2 linked regions of the Myxococcus xanthus genome follow. The protein of the gene in region 1 binds, or shares a complex with, the protein of each later gene. Links are inferred from orthologs where the notes say so. Each region holds a gene or a part of one and is shown on either strand. Other genes may lie near its edges. The genes, in order: tolB and BHS09_RS23155.

What was found.
Region 2: the proteins of tolB (region 1) and BHS09_RS23155 are in contact, whole or in part, in a crystal structure (PDB 2HQS), measured with the Escherichia coli proteins. The link is inferred for Myxococcus xanthus from one-to-one orthologs.

The regions. Positions count from the first base shown.
Region 1 is NZ_CP017174.1:7,198,240-7,207,981, reverse strand. What follows is about bases 6,751-9,742. They hold tolB (Tol-Pal system beta propeller repeat protein TolB), read right to left. Parts: upstream 8,897-9,742; coding sequence 7,604-8,896; downstream 6,751-7,603. Other genes in these bases: tolR (protein TolR), read right to left, coding at 9,685-9,742; BHS09_RS29560 (energy transducer TonB), read right to left, coding at 8,893-9,681; BHS09_RS29570 (aminotransferase class V-fold PLP-dependent enzyme), read right to left, coding at 6,751-7,507. Outside these bases: BHS09_RS29595 (POTRA domain-containing protein), read left to right, coding at 1-2,242; BHS09_RS29590 (hypothetical protein), read left to right, coding at 2,260-2,775; BHS09_RS29585 (lysophospholipid acyltransferase family protein), read left to right, coding at 2,798-4,117; BHS09_RS29580 (spinster family MFS transporter), read right to left, coding at 4,108-5,376; BHS09_RS29575 (Ppx/GppA phosphatase family protein), read right to left, coding at 5,373-6,308; more of BHS09_RS29570, read right to left, coding at 6,323-6,750. UniProt on the Escherichia coli protein: Part of the Tol-Pal system, which plays a role in outer membrane invagination during cell division and is important for maintaining outer membrane integrity.
Region 2 is NZ_CP017174.1:5,718,151-5,727,841, reverse strand. What follows is about bases 4,536-7,476. They hold BHS09_RS23155 (OmpA family protein), read right to left. Parts: upstream 6,307-7,476; coding sequence 5,764-6,306; downstream 4,536-5,763. Other genes in these bases: BHS09_RS23150 (sigma-54-dependent transcriptional regulator), read right to left, coding at 6,396-7,476; BHS09_RS23160 (hypothetical protein), read right to left, coding at 5,175-5,657; BHS09_RS23165 (alpha/beta fold hydrolase), read left to right, coding at 4,536-5,132. Outside these bases: BHS09_RS23185 (chitobiase/beta-hexosaminidase C-terminal domain-containing protein), read left to right, coding at 1-186; BHS09_RS23180 (ABC-F family ATP-binding cassette domain-containing protein), read right to left, coding at 284-1,882; tRNA guanosine(34) transglycosylase Tgt, read left to right, coding at 2,197-3,366; BHS09_RS23170 (tRNA (5-methylaminomethyl-2-thiouridine)(34)-methyltransferase MnmD), read left to right, coding at 3,363-4,226; more of BHS09_RS23165, read left to right, coding at 4,266-4,535; more of BHS09_RS23150, read right to left, coding at 7,477-7,769; BHS09_RS23145 (ATP-binding protein), read right to left, coding at 7,759-9,691. UniProt on the Escherichia coli protein: Part of the Tol-Pal system, which plays a role in outer membrane invagination during cell division and is important for maintaining outer membrane integrity. The Tol-Pal system is also required for polar localization of chemoreceptors clusters.

The sequences.
Region 1 (9,742 bases):
GGAGCCCATGGACGAGGTCGTCGCTGGCCGGCTCGCGCGACGCATGGAGGTCTTCTACCGCTACCGCGGCTTCCACGACGTGCGCGTGCGTCCCCGCGAGGTGCTGCGTTCGGATGGCGAGGTGGCGGCGCTGGTGTTCGACGTGGAGGAGGGGCACCCCCTGCGCGTGGCCGACGTGCGCTTCCACGGCAACCACGGGCTGCCAATGGAGACGCTGCGCGCGCTGCTCGCGGAGCGGGTGTTGGCGGGCATGACGCGGCCGGAGCTGGACCTGCGGATGCTCGACGACCCGCTGAACACCGAGGGACGTCACGGCCCGGAGCTCCCGGGCGTCGCGCCGCCGCCGCCCGCGTCCACTGTGTACGTGGAGGATGCGTGGCTGGAGGCCGTGGAGGCCATGAACGAGGCCTACCGCGAGCAGGGCTTCCTCTCCGCGGTGGTGGCGTTCCGGGGCCTGACGGTGGATGTGGTGGGGCGCACGGCGGTCGCGGACTTCGACGTGGAGGAGGGCCCCCAGGCGCGCCTGGTGAAGGTGGACTTCCAGGGTGTGCCACCGGGCCTGACGGCCTGGGTCATGGGCCGGCGCATGCGCGAGGGCGCGCCGCTGAGCTTCGACACGGTGGAGTCCTCGCGTCAGGCGCTGGAGCAGGAGCTGGGGCGGCAGGGTTACCTCTTCGCGCGCGTCACCACGGAGACGGGCGTGGGCGAGGACGGGACGCAGGCGACCGTCATCTTCCGCGCGGACGCGGGCCCGCAGGTGAAGGTCGGGAAGATTCTGGTGCAGGGCCTGACGCGCACGGACCCGGACCTGGTGCTGGCCAATCTCGCGGTGGAGGAGGGCAAGCCCGTCGCGCTGGATGAGCTGACGGAGGGCCAGCGCCGGTTGGCGCGCCTGGGCGTGTTCCGTCAGGTGGACATCGCGCTGGCGGACCCCACCCGGCGCGAGGACACCAAGGACGTGCTGGTGACGGTCCAGGAGCGGCCCCGGCTGGATGGCCAGGTGTCTGGCGGTTACTTCCTGGTGGATGGTCCCCGCATCACGCTCGACACGGCCTACCGCAACCTGGACGGGCTGGGGCTCAGCCTGCTGGCGCGCGGGAAGATCAACTACGCGGGTTGGAGCGCGGAGGCGCTGTCTCGGGACCGGCGCATCGCCTGCCAGCAGACGGCTCCCGGTGGTGGTCCGGCTCCGGGCTGTGACGTGGAGCTCCAGGGGCTCAATGGCCTGGGAGGCCGGGGCAACCTCGCGCTGGCGCAGCCGCGGCTGTTCTTCCTGCTGCCGCTGCAGGTGGGCGCCCGCCTGGACCTCATTGGCGAGCGCGTGCACCGGCCTTCCTACGTGTCCTCGCGGTTCGCGGCGGCGGCCGCCATGGACTGGGCCGCGGCGACGTGGCTCAACCTGTCGCTGTCCTACGAGGTGGAGAACAACCGGCTGCGCTCGCGCGCGGGCGTGCTGGAGTTGCTCAACCGCGCCGACCGGGAGCGGCTGCGCTACCCGTTCGGCGACTTCGCGCTGCATTCGTTGCGTCCCTCCGCCACGCTCGACTTCCGGGACGACCCGGCCAACCCTCGCCGAGGCGTGGTGTTCGTCTCCAGCGCGGAGTTCACCCGTGGCTTGAGCGTGCGTCCCACGGACGTAGCGGGCAACCGCGTGGATGCGTACCCCATCGACGGCGTGAAGCTGTCGGGCAGCCTCAGTGGTTACATCCCCCTGGGGCGGCGGGCGAGCGTGGCGCTGTCCGCGCGCGCGGGCACCATCATCCCGTTGGAGGAGGATGCCCAGGCCATTGGCTCGAAGCTGTTCTACCTGGGCGGCTCTTCGAGCCTGCGCGGCTTCCGCGAGGACGGCGTGCTGCCGGAGGACGTCCGCGGCGCGTTGCAGCAGCGGCTGCGCGACTGCCGGGCGCTGATTTCTCCGTCGGGGTGCTCCGCAGAGCTGAAGGCCGTGCTCGCGGGGCAGGTGCCGGCGAGCCAGGGCGGCGAGCTCTTCACCCTGGGCAAGGCGGAGTTGCGCCTGCCGGCCCTGTCCTCCGTGGACCTGGGGCTCTTCGTCGAAGCGGGCAACCTGTGGCTGGACCGGACGCAGTTCGACCCAGGCCGGCTGCGCTACACGGCGGGCGCGGGCCTGCGCTACGTGACGCCCGTGGGGCCGCTGGCCTTCGATGTGGGCTTCAACCTGGACCCGGACGAGTCGGTGAATGAGGCCACCACGCAGTTCCACTTCAGCATCGGGACGTTCTGAGGGAGGCGATGGTGCGCATGCGCTGGCTGCGGTGGACGGTGGTGGGCCTGGGGCTCCTGGTTGCGGCGGGCTGCCGGACCACCTCCGCGTCCTCGCAGGGGCCAGCGCGGCCCAAGTGGATGCCGCCAGAGGGGACGTGCCCTCGGGGCGCGTTGCTGCAGATGGAGCGCCTGGGCCTGAAGCCCGGGGACAAGGTCCCCGTCATCGTGGATGCCATCCAGGACCACCCGGGCCCGGCGCGTTACAACTACAGCTTCGTGATTGCGCTGCCGCGCGAGCAGGGCGAGCAGCAGCTTCCCGGCGCGCGCATCGGCGGCCGCCTGTACGTGACGAAGCACCGCGTCTTCGGCCGGTATGACCGCATCTTCCTGCCGGAGTCCGGGGCGATGTCGGTGCCCTTTTGCGGCATCCTCCTGGACTCGCGCTGGGACAAGGACGGCGAGGGCCTGATTGCCTACCCGAGCCCGATGAAGGGCTTCTCCGTGGTGCAGGACAACACCGGCGTCATCCAGGTGGTGGACCGGTATCCCTGAGACGTGGAGTACAGTCTCCTCCGTGTTCTACGCGTGCGTGCGTGCGGTGGTGGCGCTGTGTCTCCGACTCTTCTACCGGGTGAAGGTGAATGCCCCGGCGCTGGAGCCGGACGGCCCCGTGCTCTTCGTGGGCAACCACCCCAATGGCCTCATCGACCCGGCGCTGGTGTTCATCCTCACGCGGCGCAAGGTGACCTTCCTGGCGAAGGCGCCGCTGTTCCGGATGCCCGTCATCGGCTGGCTGCTGAAGGGGTTGGACGCGCTGCCGGTGTACCGGAAGCAGGATGACCCGGCGAAGATGGGCGGCAATGAAGGCACGCTGGATGCCGCGAAGGGCGCGCTGGTGCAGGGGCGCGCCATCACCATCTTCCCCGAGGGCAAGAGCCACTCCGAGCCCGGGCTCGCGGAGTTGAAGACGGGCGCGGCGCGCATTGCCCTGAGCGCGGCGAAGGCCGGGGCTCCGGTGCGCATCGTCCCCGTGGGGCTCACCTACGCGGAGAAGCACGTGTTCCGCAGCGAGGTGCTCATCGACGTGGGGCCCGCCATCGAAGTGCAGGCCTTCCTGCCCGCGGACGCCGCCGCGGAGCCCGATGCCGTCCGCGCCCTCACCGAGCGCATCGCCAGCGGGCTTCGCGCGGTGACGCTCAACCTGGAGCAGTGGGCGGACCTCCCGCTGGCGCAGTTGGCCGAGCAGCTCTTCGCCTTCAAGCAGGGTGGGGCGCTCGACGCGGAGCGCCTGCGACTGTGGGCGCGCGGCGTCCAGATGTTCCGCGCCGAGGAGCCGGAGCGCTTCGAGCCCCTGCGCGCGCAGCTCGCCGACTTCCGGCACCGCATGGCGCTGGTGCAGGCGACGGGGCCGGAGGACCTGGCGCTCGTGTACCGGCCGGGGAACGTGGTGCCCTTCGTGGTGAAGAACGTGCTGGCGCTGGTGCTGGGCCTGCCGCTGTTCGCCCTGGGGCTGGGCCTGTTCTGGCTGCCCTACCAGCTGCCCCGGCTCGCCAGCCGCAACGCCGAACTGGACGTGCAGGCCACGGTGAAGTTCCTCACCGCCTTCGTGGTGGCGCTGGTGTGGTGGGGCGTGCTGACAGCCGCCGCGGCGGTGTGGGGAAGCGCGCTCCTGGCCGTGGCCGTCTTCCTCGCCGTGCCGCCGCTGGCGCTGTTCACCCTGTACTTCGCCGAGCGCTGGGAGTCGCTCCAGCACGACATCCGCGTGTTCTTCACGCTGGGCAACCGCGCGCGCCTCAAGGGCCTGCTGCTCGCGGATGGCGAGCGGCTGGCCTTGGAGATGGAGCGTCTGGCCGACGAGTACCGGCCGAGGCTGGACGCCGCCGCTCAGCCCTGACGCGCGAGGGGCACCGCTTCACGGAACAGCCTGGCGCCCAGCAGCAGCGCGAAGCCGCCGAGGAGGACGGGCAGGGCATTCACCGCGATGGCGGTATGCAGGCTGGACGCGTCCGCGATTTTGCCGATGAGCGTGGGCGAAATCGCGTCACCCAGCAGGTGGATGCACAGCACGTTCAGGCCCATGGCGAAGGCGCGGAACGCGGGCTGCACGCAGTTGACGATGGCCGCGTTGATGGGGCCGCTGTTGAGGAAGATGAGGAACTGCGCCAGGGCAATCGCCGCGAAGGTGGGGCCCACGGCCTTCAGGTTCACCGCCAGGTACATGCACGGGGCCGCCAGTATCAGGCCGATGCCGGACATCCACAGTCCGCCGCCCTCGCGCTTGCGGTCCAGCTTGTCGCCAAGCCATCCGCCCGCCACCGTCCCCAGCAGGCCGGCCACCGCCGTAATCGCGCCGAAGATGAAGCCCGAGCTGTCCTGCGCCAGGCCGCGCTCGCGCACCAGGTACGTGGGCATCCAGAAGCCCAGGCCTCCAATGGAGAACGTCATCAGCGTGTATCCGGCCGTCACCGCCCAGAAGGCCGAGTTCCTCGCCAGCCCCTTCAGGCCCACCATGAAGGGCATCTTCGTCTGCGCATCCGGCCCGTCCATGGCGCCGCGCTGGGGCTCCGGCATGAAGAAGGCCATGGCGCCCAGAATCAGGCCGGGCACGCCGCCCGCGAAGAAGGCGACGTGCCACGAGTACGCCTGCGTCAGCCACCCGCCCAGGCCGTAGCCCGCCGCGGCGCCCACGGGGATGGCGATGTAGAAGAACGCCAGCATCCGCGTGCGCTGCGCGCGCGGGTACAAGTCGGAGATGATGCTGGGCGCCACCGCGCCGTAGCCGGCCTCTCCGATGCCAATCACCGCGCGGGCCAGGAGCAGCGCGCCAAACGAGGTGGCCAGTCCGCTGGCCCCGGTGGCCAGGCTCCAGAGAATCACGCCGCCCGCCACCAGCAGCCGCCGCGGGTAGCGGTCCCCGAGGAACCCGCCCAGCGGCGAGGCCAGCATGAACACCACGATGAACATGGTGCCCAGCAGGCCGGACTGCGTGTCGTTGATGCCGAATTCCTTCTGGATGCCTGGCAGCGCCACCGCGACGATGTAGCGGTCGAGGTAGTTGACCAGGTTGATGAGGGTGAGGATGAGCAGCGCGTAACCCGCGTTGCTGGCGGGCACGGCGGACGCGGCCGGTGAGGCCGCGGGTTGGGCGTTCATGAAGAGGTGGCTCCGGCGCCAAAGCGGTGCGCGAGCAGGCCCCAGCGCAGGCCCCTGTCACTGACGCGGCAGGCCTCCAGTCCCAGTGCCTTCACCGACTCCAGCAGGATGAGGGCGCCCGCGGGGATGACGTCCGCGCGCTTGGGCTGCATGCCGGGCAGGGCGCGCCGCTCTTCCAGCGGCATGGCGCACAGCCGGTCCGTCAGGGCGGACAGCTGGCCCACGGACAGCGTGCCGCCGTGGACCTGCTCCGGGACGTAGGGGTGGATGGCGTGCTGCACGGCGTACAGCGTCGTCACCGTGCCCGCGACGCCCACCAGGGCCGCGCCGGGCGGCGGGGCGGGGAGGGCGCGGAAGGTGTCGCGCAGGTGGGCTTCGACACGCGCGCGGTCCTCGGACGTCATCGGGTCCGAGCCGACGAAGCGCTCCGTCATGCGCACCGCGCCCACGTCGAAGCTGTGGCGGAAGTCCACGTGGCCGCCGCGGTTGCCGTAGATGAACTCCGTGGAGCCGCCGCCGATGTCGAGCACCAGAAGGGGGCCCGCCGCGTCCGACGCGAAGTCCGCGTGCACCGCTGCGAAGGACAGCTCCGCCTCCATGGCGCCGGAGATGATTTCCACTGTCACGTCCGCCCGCGCCTTCGCGGCCGCGAGGAACTCCGCGCCGTTCTCCGCGTCACGCGCGGCGCTGGTGGCGGACACTGCGATGCCTTCCGCGCCCAGGTCGCGTGCCTCGCGGGCGAAGGACTCCAGCACCTGGAGCGTCGCCTCCATGCCTTCGGCGGAGAGCTTGCGCGTCGCATCCACGCCTCGGCCCAGGCGGGTGATTTCCGCGCGCTCCCGCACGGCCTCGAAACGGCCCTCCGGGGTGCGCTCCGCGACGAGCAGGAGGACCGAGTTGCTTCCGACGTCGATGGTGGCGAAACGCGACATGCGCGGCAGCCTACTCAACGCAGCAGCGCTTCCAAAGCATCGCCCAGGGCCTGGTAGTCGGCGGGGGTGTTGTAGAGCTGCGCGGACAGACGCACATGCCGGTGCGGCGGCCGGGGCCAGGGGGTGATTTGCGCCTCGATGCGGTATTCGTCGAACAGGCGCAGGTGGAGCGGGTCCACGTAGAGCGGGGGCTGGGGGACTTCGGGGAAGCCGTCCGGCAGCGTCACCGTGGCCATGCTGCCGACCATGTCCTCGGGGCAGGTGGGCTGGGTGCCCAGCCGCGCGCACAGCAGGTTCTGCGCCGCCAGCACCTTGGCCCGGTTCGAGGCCATGACTTCCGGCCAGCCGCCGGGAAGCAGCCCGCCCATGAAGCGAATCACCTCGGGCACGCAGAGCACGGCCGAAGGGTCGTGCGTCCCCGTCCAGTCGAAGTCCAGCCGGAAGCGGGAGCGGTCCGTCCGCCGGGAGTTGTGCCCGTGGCTCACGGACAGGGGCTTGATGGCGGGCTGGAGGTCGCGCCGGACGTGGAGGAACGCGGCGCTCTTGGGGGCGCACAGCCACTTGTGGCAGTTGCCCGTGTAGTAGCCGGCGCCCAGCGTGCGCAGCGACAGCGGCAGCATGCCCGGCCCGTGCGCGCCATCCACGAGCGTCTCCACGCCGCGCTCGCGCAGGGCGGTGACGAGCTGCGCCAGCGGCAGCACCAGGGCCGTCTGACTGGAGACGTGGTCCACCAGGAACAGACGCGTGCGCGGGGTGACGTGGGGCAGCACCGCGTCCACCACGGACTGCGCGGACGGTACCGGCCAGGGCAGCTTCGCCACCACCACCTTGGCGCCCCACTGGGCGGCCACGAAGTCCAGCGCGTTGCGGCTGGCGTTGTACTCGTGGTCGGTGGTGAGCAGCTCGTCGCCGGGAGCGAAGCGCAGCGAGCGCAGCACCGTGCTCACCCCCGCCGTCGCGTTGGGGACGAAGCCCAGGTCGTCCGCGTCCGCGTCGAGGAACGTGGCGAGCGCGGCGCGGGCGTCATCCAGCAGCGGCTCGATTTCGCGGTGGAGGAAGCGCACCGGCTCGGCTTCCAGGCGCGCGCGCAGCTCGGCCTGCCGCTGGAGGACGGCTGTCGGGCAGGCGCCGAACGAACCGTGGTTCAGGAAGACGACTTCGGGGTCCAGGCTCCAGTGGATGCGGAAGGGCACGCTCATGCGGGAGGACTCGACCCGAGCGCGCCCCGGCTGTCAACGGACGTCCCGGTGCCGGGCGCGGGGCGCTCGCTGGCGCCCCACAGGCCCAGGGGACGGCTACTGCGCCTGCGGCAGCGGCGACCAGTCCGGCGTCTGGTAGACGCCCTTCTCGGCGCGCAGCGGCAGCTGGTTGTTGCCGTCCGCCGTCATGACATAGAGCTGCGAGCCGCCATTGCGGGTGGACGTGAAGACGATGAGCCGCCCGTTGGGAGAGAAGGCGGGCTCCTCGTTGCTGCCCTGGTCCTGCGTGAGGCGCGTCACCTTGCCCGTCTCCACGCTGACGGTGAAGAGGTCGAAGGCGTTGCGCTCGTCGCGAGCGGTGAAGACGATGAGGTCCCCACGCGGCGACCAGTCCGGCGTCTGGTTGTAGTTGCCCTGGAAGGTGAGCCGGCGCACGCCCGTGCCATCCGCGTTCATGATGTAGACCTGCGGGCTGCCGCCCCGGTTGGACACGAAGGCAAGGCGCTTGCCGTCCGGCGACCAGGTGGGGCTGGTGTTGAGGCCGTAGGGCGTGTCGGTGAGCGCGCGCGCGCCGCTGCCATCCGCGTTGGCCACGTACACCTGGGCGCTCTCGCCCTCCGCCAGCGAGTACGCGATGCGCTTGCCGTCCGGAGAGAAGGCCGCGCCGGTGGCCATCTGCCCGCCGGAGATGACGGCCTTCGCCTCACCGCCAGGGGACTGCACGTAGATGTCCGGGCGATTCTTGCGGTACGTCGTGAAGGCGACCTGCGAGCCGTCCTGGCTCAGCGCGGGCAGGATGTTGATGCCGCCCTTGGTGAGCGCCCGGGCGTTGCCGCCGTCCCAGTCCGCCACGTAGACGTCGCGATTGGTGCCCGCCTTGCGCACATAGGTAATGCGGGACAGGAAGGGGCTGGGCTCGCGGGTGAAGTGCCGGTAGAGCGCGTCCGCCAGGCGGTGCGCCAGCAGCGAGGCATTATCGGCGGGCGCGTCCTTGGACACCTTCAGGTCCTCGCGGCCGGTGCCCACGTTGAACAGGCGTAGCTCACCGCGCACCACGCCGCCGTCCTGCGCCAGCGACACCTTCACGAGCGCTTCGGCGCCCACGTCCGCCCAGCGGCTGAAGTTGATGCTGGCCGCGGCCATGCCTTCCTTCGCGTCCGCCGTGAAGCCCTTGCGGTCCAGCACCTGGAGGATGCCGGAGGCGGCCAGGTCGAAGCTGAAGGCCAAGTCGAAGGGCGCCACCAACGCCTTCGCGCCATCGTTCTGCGTCAGGGGCGCGGGTACCGCCACGGGCAGCGGGCGGAAGTTGGCGCCGGAGATTTCGATGGTGGGCGCCTGCGCGAGCGCGACGACGGGGAGGAGCAGCAGGGAGAGGAGCAGGGCTTTCATAGGGCGTTGAACACCAGGTTGACGCCGCTCTTCTGCAGGGCGTCCCGGAGATGGTCAGGCGGAGGAGAAAAGGGCGCGGCCTTGCGCACGGCCGTGACGACGGCCGAGTCGAAGAGGTCGTTCCCACTGGCCTTGGTGAGATTCACGTCCAGCACTTCACCCGTGCGGCCCAGGCGCACCGCCACCATGGCCTTGAGGTGCAGCCGCTCGGATTCGGGGATGGTGTCCGCCACGCTGTAGTGGCGGCGGACCTGCGACTGGAGCAGGCCGAAGTAGCGCTCGCCTTCCGCGGTGGCCGAGTCGCCGTCCGGGTCGCCGTCCTCGGCGCCCTCCGCCTCCTCGGGCTCGGCCGCCTTGGCCGTCTTGTCGAAGGCACCGAAGAGCCGCTTGCGCCGGTCCTCGCCGGTCGTCTCGCCCTTCTGCGGCGTGGGCTTGGACGTGGAGGGCTCCGGCTGCACACCCGGGATGGGCACCGCCACCTTGGCGGGGGAGGGCTCCGGGGGCGGGGCCTCCGGAGCGGGCTTGGGTGCGTCCACCTTCTTGGGGGGCGGTGGCAGCTGCTCCTTGCGCGGCAGCAGCTTGGAGTCGCGCGGCTTGCCCAGGCGCACCAGCGTGGCGCGAATGGGCTTGGTGTCCAGGTCCACCTTGGGCGTGGCGGAGTAGCGCGCGTACGCAATCGCCGCCACCAGCACCAGGATGTGCCCCACGACGGACACCACCACGAAGCGCGACAGCCGCGTGGAGCGCGTGACGAGCAGGCTGTGGCTTACCGCGGAGGGCGTCATGGGCTAGCGCTTCGCTTCCTTCGACTTGCCTTTGCCAGTGTTGGACGTCCGACCCCCGGTC
Region 2 (9,691 bases), 1.5 Mb from region 1 along the record:
AACTGCAACGGCGCGCTGTGCACGTATGCGAGCTTCCCGACTGCATGGGAGGTCTCCGTGGATTGGTCTCAGGCCTTCGTCACCCAGGGCCGGTCCTCTTCCGTGCAGCGCATCGGTGCCACGGACTCGGACACGCGGGATGACTGGTTCGTGGGCGGCTCCTCGTTCGGCGTCCGGAACCCGTAGTCCCGCCAGGGCAGGGTGAAACGGCAATCGCCGCCTCGTCCCGGGAGCGCATCCCCGGGCCGGGCGGCGATTCGTGTTTCCACCAGTGTCTGTCGGACTACCGGCGGCGGGCGGCGACGTCGGAGTGCTTCTCCACGAACTCCGAGTAGGGCCCGTTGAAGTCGAGCACCTCCTTGCCTGCCTGGAGCGACCAGATGCGGGTGGCCACCTCGGAGATGAGTTCCTGGTCGTGCGTGACGACGATGACCGTGCCCTCGTACTTCTGGAGGCCTTCGGCCAGCGCGGCGATGGACTCGAGGTCCAGGTGGTTGGTGGGCTCGTCGAGCACCAGCACGTTGTCCTGCATGATCATCAGCTTGGACAGGAGCAGCCGCACCGTCTCACCACCGGAGAGGGTGTCGGTGTTCTTCATCCGCTCCTCACCAGAGAAGAGCATCCGGCCCAGCACGCCGGAGATCTCCTCGTTGGTGAGCTTGTCGTGCAGGTCACGCAGCCAGCCGAAGCAGGTGGTGCCCTTGCGCACGACGCCATGGTGGTCCTGCGGCAGGTAGCCCACGGAGGCCTGGTGGCCCCAGCCAATCTTCCCGCCGTCCGGCTCCAACTGGCCGGCAATCATCTTCACCAGCGTGGACTTGCCCACGCCGTTGCGACCGATGACGCAGACCTTCTCGCCCTTGCAGACCAGGGTGTTGAAGGGCTTGATGACCTCCTGGCCCTCGAAGGACTTGTGGATGCCTTCAACCATCAGCGTCTGCTTGCCGCTGACCACCTTCTGGTCGAAGCGGATGAACGGGCGCGCGATGTTGGAGCGCTTGAGGTCGTCCGACTTCAGCTTGTCGATCTGCTTGATGCGGCTCTGCACCTGCGAGGCGCGGGTACCGGCGTGGAAGCGCGCGACGAAGTCCTGGAGCTGGGCAATCTTCTTCTTCTTCTCCTCCGTCTCGGACTCGACGCGGCTGCGCACCTGCGCCTTCTGCCGGACCATGTCGTCATACCCACCGGGGTAGTGGATGATGGTCTCGTAGTCGATGTCCGCGATGTGCGTGCAGATGGCGTTGAGGAAGTGCCGGTCGTGGCTGATGGTGATGAGCACGCCCTCGTAGTCGTGGAGGAAGCTCTCCAGCCAGCGGATGGAGTCGATGTCGAGGTTGTTCGTGGGCTCGTCGAGGAGCAGGCCTTCCGGCTTGCCGAACAGCGCCTGTGCGAGCAGCACGCGGAGCTTGAGGCCGCCGGTGAGCTGCTTCATGGGCTCTTCGTGGAAGGCCTGGTCGATGCCAAGGCCCGCCAGCAGGGTGGCCGCGTCGCTCTCCGCCGAGTAGCCGTCCTCCTCGGCGATGACGCCCTCCAGGTCGCCCAGCCGGTTGCCGTCCTCCTCGGTGATGTCGGACTTGGCCAGCAGCTCGTTCTTCTCGGACATGGCCGCCCACAGGGCTCGGTTGCCCATGAGCACCACGTCGAGCACGCGGTTGTCCTCGTAGCGGAAGTGGTCCTGGCGCAGGATTCCCAGTTTGCGAGGCCGGACGATGTTGCCCATGTCCGCTTCCTCGTCCCCGGCGAGGATCTTCATGAACGTGGACTTCCCGGCCCCGTTCGGACCGGTCAGGCCGTAGCGGCGGCCCGGCGAGAACGTGACGTTGACGTCCTCGAAAAGCTTCTTGGGCCCGTAGGCCTTGGAGACGTTGATGACGTTGAACATGGCGGCGGCGTTGTAGCGGAAATGGTGCGGTGGGCCAAAGCGGCGTGGTGTTTCGCGTTCTGCAGGAGACCGCGAGGACTCCATGTAACCGCTGGGGAGGCGGGAGAATGCCTCCCCGGTGTCGACTTCGGACCTCGGAAGCGGCGGCGGAGGACGTGAGATGCCGGGAGGCCGGCGGCGTTCCGCCTCGGACGGAATGCCAGGATGCCTGTACGGCTGTCCAGGAGGGCAGGAGGCCTGGATTGCGGGTGGGGGAGCGGGCAGGGCAGATGGATGCGGTGCCTGCCGGGCATGACGGGTATAAGGGCCGGCCCATGGCCGTTCGTTTCGAGCTCCTCACCACCGACCCCACGGGCGCCCGTGCAGGCATCCTGCACACACGCCGGGGTTCCTTCAAAACCCCCATGTTCATGCCGGTGGCCACCCACGCGGGCTTCCGGCACCTGGCCATGGAGGAGGTGAAGGAGGCGGGTGCCAGCATCCTGCTGGCCAACACCTACCACCTGATGCTCCGGCCGGGCGCCGAGGTCTTCAATCGCTTCGGCGGCATCCACCCCTTCATGCAGTGGGACGGGGGCGTGCTCACCGATTCGGGCGGCTTCCAGATCTTCTCCCTGCCGGAGGACCGGCTCATCACGGAGAAGGGCGCCCACTTCCGCAGCTTCTACGACAACAGCCGGCAGCTCCTCAGCCCCGAGTCGAGCATCGCCATGCAGCAGGCCATCAACTCGGAAATCATGATGGTGCTGGACGTGTGCATCGACTCGCGGACCGACGAGGCCGGCACGCGCGAGGCCATGGAGCGCACCCACCGCTGGGCGGTGCGCAGCCTGGAGGCGAAGGCGGCGCGGGACACCGGGCAGGCGATGTTCGGCATCGTCCAGGGCGGCGTCTTCCCGAACCTGCGTGACGAGAGCGCGGCCTTCCTGACGAAGCTGCCCTTCGACGGCTTCGCCATTGGCGGCCTGGCCGTGGGCGAGACGAAGGTGGAGCGCGAGTCCATGACGTTGCGCGCCACCGCGTCCCTGCCCGCCGACAAGCCGCGCTACCTGATGGGCGTGGGCACGCCCACGGACCTGGTGGAAGCCGTGCTGCGCGGCGTGGACATGTTCGACTGCATCATCCCCACCAAGATGGCGCAGCAGGGGTATGCGTACACGTTCAGTGGGCTCATCCGCATCTCCCGCAGCGTGTTCCGCCTCTCCGACGAGCCGCTGGACGCGGAGTGCGACTGCTACGTGTGCAAGCGCTACACGCGCGGCTACCTGCAGCACCTGATGCGGGGCAAGCACCACCTGGGCTCGCGCTTCCTGTCCGTGCACAACGTCCGGCACTACCAGAAGCTGATGGGGCGCATCCGCGAGGGCATCCTGAGTGGTACGTACGCGCAGGTGTACCGCGAGCTGAAGGCGGCCATCGCCACGCCCAAGGACTTGAAGGACGAGGCCAACGCGCGCGAGGTGACGCTGAAGGAGGTCGGGTGAGCACCGCACCCGAAGCCAACCCGCGCGACGGCGACTTCGAGCTCATCACCCTGCGCAATGGCGCTCGCGCCGTGCGGCACCTGGGCCATGGCGAGGTGATGCACCCCTCCGTGGGGCCGTGGCAGGAAGCGCTGCGCCTCTATGTGGAGCAGGCACGGCTGGCGGACCGGCTGCGTCAGCCAGGGCCGCCGCTGGTGATTCATGACGTGGGGCTGGGCGCCGCCACCAACGCGGTGGCCGCGCTCACCTGTGCCAGGAGTCTGGGCGCGGAGCAGCGCCGGCTGCTGGAGGTGGTCAGCTTCGAGGTGGACCTGGCGCCGCTGCGGCTGGCACTGGCGGACGCCGAGGGCTTTCCCTTCCTCCAGCCGTTTCGTGACGCGGCGCAGACGCTGATGCGCGACGGGGTGTGGGAGGCGGAGGGCATCCGCTGGCGGCTGCTGCTGGGGGACGCGGTGCCGCACCTGGATGGCGCGCTGCCCGTGGCGGACCTCGTCTACTTCGACCCGTTCTCACCGGCGTCCAATCCGGAGATGTGGACCGAGTCGGTGCTGGCCCGTGTGCGCCGGCACTGCCGCGAGGACGGGGTGGGCACGCTGCTGCTCACGTACAGCGCGGCCACGCCCACGCGGGTGACGCTCCTGCTGGCCGGGTTCTTCGTGGGCGCGGGTGTGTCGACGGGGACGAAGGGCGAGACGACGGTGGGCGCCACGCGGCGGGAGTCGTTGGAGGCGCCGCTCGGAGAGCGGTGGCTGGAGCGATGGAAGCGCTCGTCCTCCCGGGCGCCTCATGGCGGGCAGCTCACGCCCGACATCGAGGCGCGCGTGCTGGCGCACCCGCAGTGGCGGTCCGCCTCCGAGTGACGGAAGACATTCGCCGCGGTCCGGGGTAATCGACGGGACATGCGCGAAGCCCTTCAGATGGAGGACTGGGGTGGCACCGGTCCGGTGCTGCACCTGGCCCACGCCAATGGCTTTCCTCCGGGGTGCTACCGGAAGCTCATCGAGCACCTGAAGCCGCGCTACCACGTCTTCACGCTTCGCACGCGGTGTCTCGTGCCGGGCTCGGACCCGCTGGAGATGCGGACCTGGGATGACATGGCGGATGACCTGATTCACGCCCTGCGTGCTCAGGGCGTGCAGGGCATCGTGGGCGTGGGGCACAGCATGGGCGGCGTGGCGACGCTGCTCGCGTGCGCGAAGGCTCCCGCGCTCTTCCGGGCCGTGGTGGCGTTGGACCCGGTGTTGTTCACGGGGGCGCGGGAATGGGCGCTCCGTGCCTTGACGCTGCTCGGGTTGCGAAGCCGCGTGCCTCCCGCGAGTCTGGCGAGGCGGCGGCGTGAGTCTTGGGGCGCACGGGAAGAGGCCTCGCGAAGCTACGGCAAGAAGCCGCTGTTCGCGCGCTTCGACCCGGAGTGCTTCCAGGACTACATCACCCACGGCCTCACCGAGGCCCCGGACGGTGGCTTCAAGCTGACCATCCCCAAGGCCTGGGAGGCGCGTGTCTTCGAGACGTCTCCCAAGGACGTCTGGCGGGAGCTGGGCACCGTGAACGTCCCGGCCCTGGTGATTCGCGGCGGCGAGTCCGACACGCTGACGGGCGACGCGCTGGAGCGGGCACGCCTCACCCTGAATGAGCCTCAGACGGAGGAGCTTCCCGGCGCGGGACACCTCTTTCCGTTGGAGCAGCCGGAGCGCTGCGCACAGCGCATCCTCGCGTTCCTCGACGGCCTGGAGACAGCCCGCGCGGCGGCCAGTTCCGTGCGTTGAGCCGTCCCAATTGTTCCGACAGTCGAGAACGAGCGGGGCAGGTCAGTGGCCCGCCCCTCCAGGTGTCGGCCACCTTCCGGTGGAGGGAAGTCGCTTCGTCTGGACCCGCCTCTCGACGGAGGGGCCTCGCGACCGCCGCCGCATGAATCGATTCATCAGGAACAACCCCAGCCCGTAGACGGCCACGTCCAGGAGCACAGCCAGGCTGAAGAGCACGTTGGTTTCACTGACACGCGTCCCCGCCACATAGGGACTGCCTGGCACCGCCCAGACCAGCAGGACCGAAACCGTTTCGAACAGTCCGAATCGCAGCCAGCAATGCCAGGCGGCATCGCGGAGGGCGCCCGCGGATATCAGCGCGATGACCATCGCGGGGGCCGCCATGAACCCCACACGGAAGGTCCAGTACTGAGTGAGCGTGCCTTCGGACCAGGCGGCGAAGGCGACGAAGCTGGCGACGGCGCCCACTCCCAGAACCACGACATCCAGCGAGATACCCCAGAGCCACTTCACCCACGTCTTCATGCGTGTCCCCCCTTGTGGAAGCCGGAAGGTAGCGGCGCACGTCGAACACTGGGAGGAACAAGTTGTTCGTGGATTGATAGCGCTGGGTTATCAATCGCGCGCGCGATTATAGCCCCCCGCGCGTGGCCTGCTCCTTCGAGGAGAAGGTGAACTCCGCGCGGCGGTTCTTGCGGAACGCCTCTTCTGTGTGGGCCTCGGACAGCGGCCGCTCCTCGCCGTAGGAGACGATGGAGAGCTGCTTGGGCTCCACGCCCAGGTTGCGCAGGTAGTCGCGCACCACGGCCGCGCGCCGGTGGCCCAGCGCGATGTTGTACTCCGTGGTCCCCAGCTCGCAGGTGTGGCCCGACACCGTCACCCGCGTGAGGGGCCGCTCCCGCAGGCCCGTGGCGAGCTGCGCGAGCATGTCGCGGGACTCGGGCCGCAGCGTGGCCGAGTCGAGCTCGAAGTACACCGGCTCGGCGGACAGCGGGCCCGTGGCCCGGCGGGCCGCGTCCTCGTCTTCATCGGAGGTCCGGTTGGACGTTTCCGCCGTGGCGGCGGGGCTGCGCTGCCGGTCGGGCAGGTTGTCCGTGACGGAGGACGTCTTGGGCTTGGAGGCGCAACCAACCAGACTGACCGCGGCAAGGAGAGACAGGAGGGTTCGGTTCATGCCCTGTGTCATCTACAAGGCCCGTGCCGTGCTCCCGTCCCTCTGAGACATCTCAACCCTGGCCCGCTCACCGTTGCAGCGTGCCCAGGTCAGCGTTGCGGATTGCCTTCCGCGCGCTCGCGCCGGTGGATGGTGGAGACGTCGATGCCGAGCAGCTCCGCCGCCTTCGTCTTGTTTCCCCCGCAGCGGGCCACGGCCCAGGCGATGTACTCCGTCTCCAGCTGCCTCAGGGGGACGATGGTGCGCAGCGCCGCGGCCAGCGGGTGGTTCTCCTGGCTGGTGTCCGAGGGCAGGTGGGGACGCAGCTGCGGCAGGTCCACCACCTCCGTCGAGCCGAGCACGACCAGCCGCTGCACCAGGTTCTCCAGCTCGCGCACGTTGCCCGCCCAGGGAAGGGCCCCCAGCGCGGCCAGCGTCTCCGGCGAGAACCGCTGCACCGTGGAGCGCGGATTGCGTGCCTTGGCCTGCTGGAGGAAGTGCTCGATGAGCGCGGGGATGTCCTCGCGGCGCTCGCGCAGGGGTGGCAGCCGCAGCGTGACGACGTTGAGCCGGTAGAAGACGTCCGCGCGGAAGCGGCCTTCCTTGACGCGCGTCTCCAGGTCCTGGTGCGTCGCGGCCACTACCCGCACATCCACCGTGCGCGTGCCGTCCGCGCCCACGGCCCGCACCTCGCCGTCCTCCAGCACGCGGAGCAGCCGGGCCTGGAGCTCGGGGGCCATGTCGCCAATCTCGTCCAGGAACAGGGTGCCGCCGTCCGCCTCCACGAAGAGGCCACGCCGAGCCGTGGTGGCGCCGGTGAAGGCGCCTTTGACGTGGCCGAACAGCTCACTCTCCAGAAGCGCGTGTGGCAGCGCGGTGCAGTTGACGGCCACGAAGGGCCCCGCGCGCCGGGTGCCCTCGAAGTGCAGGGCCCGGGCGACCAGCTCCTTGCCGCTGCCGCTTTCGCCGCGTACCAGCACCGGGGCGCTGGACCAGGCCACCCGCTCAATCAACGCGTAGAGGTCGCGCATCGCGGCGCTGCTGCCCACCAGGGCGCCCAGGCCCCCGCGGTCCGCGGCCTGCTGCTTGAGCGTGCGGTGCTCGGTGCGCAGGCGGCGCTGCTCCAGCGCGCGCTCCAGGGACAGGCGCACCTCGTCCAGCCGGAAGGGCTTGGTGAAGTAGTGGAACGCGCCGCGCTTCATCGCCTCCACGGCGCTCTCCACGCCGCCGAAGGCCGTCATCATCACCACGGGCAGGTCCGGGTCCAGCTTGCGCGCGGCGTCCAGCACGTCGAAGCCGTCCACGTCCTGCATTCGCAGGTCGCACAGCACCGCGTCGTAGACGCGTGCGCGCAGCTGGGCGATGGCATCCGCGCCGCCGGTGGCGATGTCGACCTTGTAGCCGTCGTCCGTCAGCGGTTCCCTCAACATCTGCCCCATCTCGACGTGGTCGTCGACGACGAGGACCCTGGCTCTAGACGACATGTCGCTCCTCTCCGGCGGGCGCCGCGGCGGGCCAGCGCACGGTGACGCGGGTGCCTCGCTCTGGCGCGCTGTCCAGTTCGATACGGCCTCCGTGGTTGCGCACGATGTGCGCCACCATCGTCAGGCCCAATCCGGTGCCCTGGCCGCGCTTCTTGGTGGTGAAGAAAGGGTCGAAGACCTGATGAACGTGGCGGGGGGCAATACCGCAGCCGTTGTCCTCCACGTCCACGCGCACCATGCCCCAGGCGCCCGGTGCGTCTGCGGTGTCCATGCTCGCGCTCAGCCGGACGCGTCCGCCGGCCTCGCACGCGTCACACGCGTTGAGCACCAGGTTGATGAGCACCTGCTGGAACTGGTCGGGGTCGGCCGCCACCGCCAGCATGGGCGAGGCGACCGTCACCTCCAGCTTCAGGCGCCGCCGCTCGGCCTCCATCCACAGCAGCTCCCGCACGCTGTGCGCCAGCGGCTCCAGCGGGACCGCCTGCGCGTCCGCTGGCTGGAGCCGGGAGAAGTCGAGCAGCTGGCGCAGCGTCCGGCTCACCCTGTCTATCTGTTCGACGATGGTGCCCAGGCCCGCCGCCTGCGGGTGCTCGCGGCCCAGCTTCTCCTGCACGTACTCGGCCCGGCCGCGGACGATGCCCAGCGGCGTGCCAATCTCATGGGCGATGCCCGCCGCCAGCACGCCCACCGTGGCCAGCTTCTCCGCGCGCAGCAGCTGTCCTTCCAGCGCGCGCAGGCTGCTCAGGTCCTCGATGACGACCAGCGTGTGGACCTCCGGCGTGTTCGGCTCCAGCGGCACCGCGTGGACGTTGTACTGGCCGGGCTCTTCGAAGAGGCAGAGCGGTTCACCGTGAAGGCTGCGCACCCGGCCGTCGCTCGTGGCCGCGTGGACCAGGTCCTCCAGCCGCTGGATGACGGGGGCCTGGGCCTGGGGAAAGGCCGCCGTCAGGGGCTGGCCCACGACCTCCGCCGGCATGCGGGCGCTCAGCGCGCGGTTGGCGGCGGAGATGTGCCGGGAGGAGGAGAGCGCCAGGACCCCGGTGGGGATGTTGTCGAGAATCTTCTGCGTCTTGTCGTGCAGGTGCGCCAGCCGCTGCGCATGGAGCTGGCTCTCCCGCAGGGCCTCCGCCCGGCTGTGCGCGAGCACCACGTACACACCGAAGGCGATGAGGAACCCGGAGACGAGCACCGCCGCCAGCGACAGGCGCAGCACCAGGCCGCGCTCATGGGTCCGGAGCACGCGCGTCGACGCGAGCGTCGCCACCGGCCATGCCGCGCCATTCTTGAACCGCACCGGGCTGAAGGTGGCCACCACCTCCGAGTCGCCCAGTCCGAGCCGGGCGGCCTCCTTGCGCTCGATGACGTGCGTGCCCGACTCGCCCGCGCGAAGCGCCCGCGCCAGCGCCGTGAGGCCCGGCGTCTGGTGGCCGTCGGTGTCCAGCCGCCGGTACCTGTCCGCCAGGTTCGGGTGGGTCAACGCTGTTGGCGTTCCATGGACTCCCAGCACCAGCAGCTGCGTCTCCGAGTCCGACGCGAGCAGCTTCAGCGGGGCGAAGAGCGGCTCGGCGTCCACCAGCACCACGACGACGGCGCCGCTGTCCTGCGCGTCCTCCGGCAGCGCGGTGGCGAAGGCGCGCAGCCAGCCCGATTGGGCCCGGGGAAGGGGCGGGGATGAGACGACGTGGCCCGGCGGATGACTTCGGGCCTGCGCCACGGTGAGGGCCAGGTCCTCCGCGGTGAACTGGTGCGTCATCGCCGCCGCGCTGCGCCGGTCCACCAGCCGGAGCCGTTCCTGGCCGTCCGTTCCGAAGACGAGGATGGCCTTGTACTGCCCCGCCGCCTCCAGCAGGGCGCGCATCTCGCGCCGGTGCTCCTCGGCGGTGCCCGGCTGGGCCAGCAGCTCGCCCGCGAAGCGCAGGTCC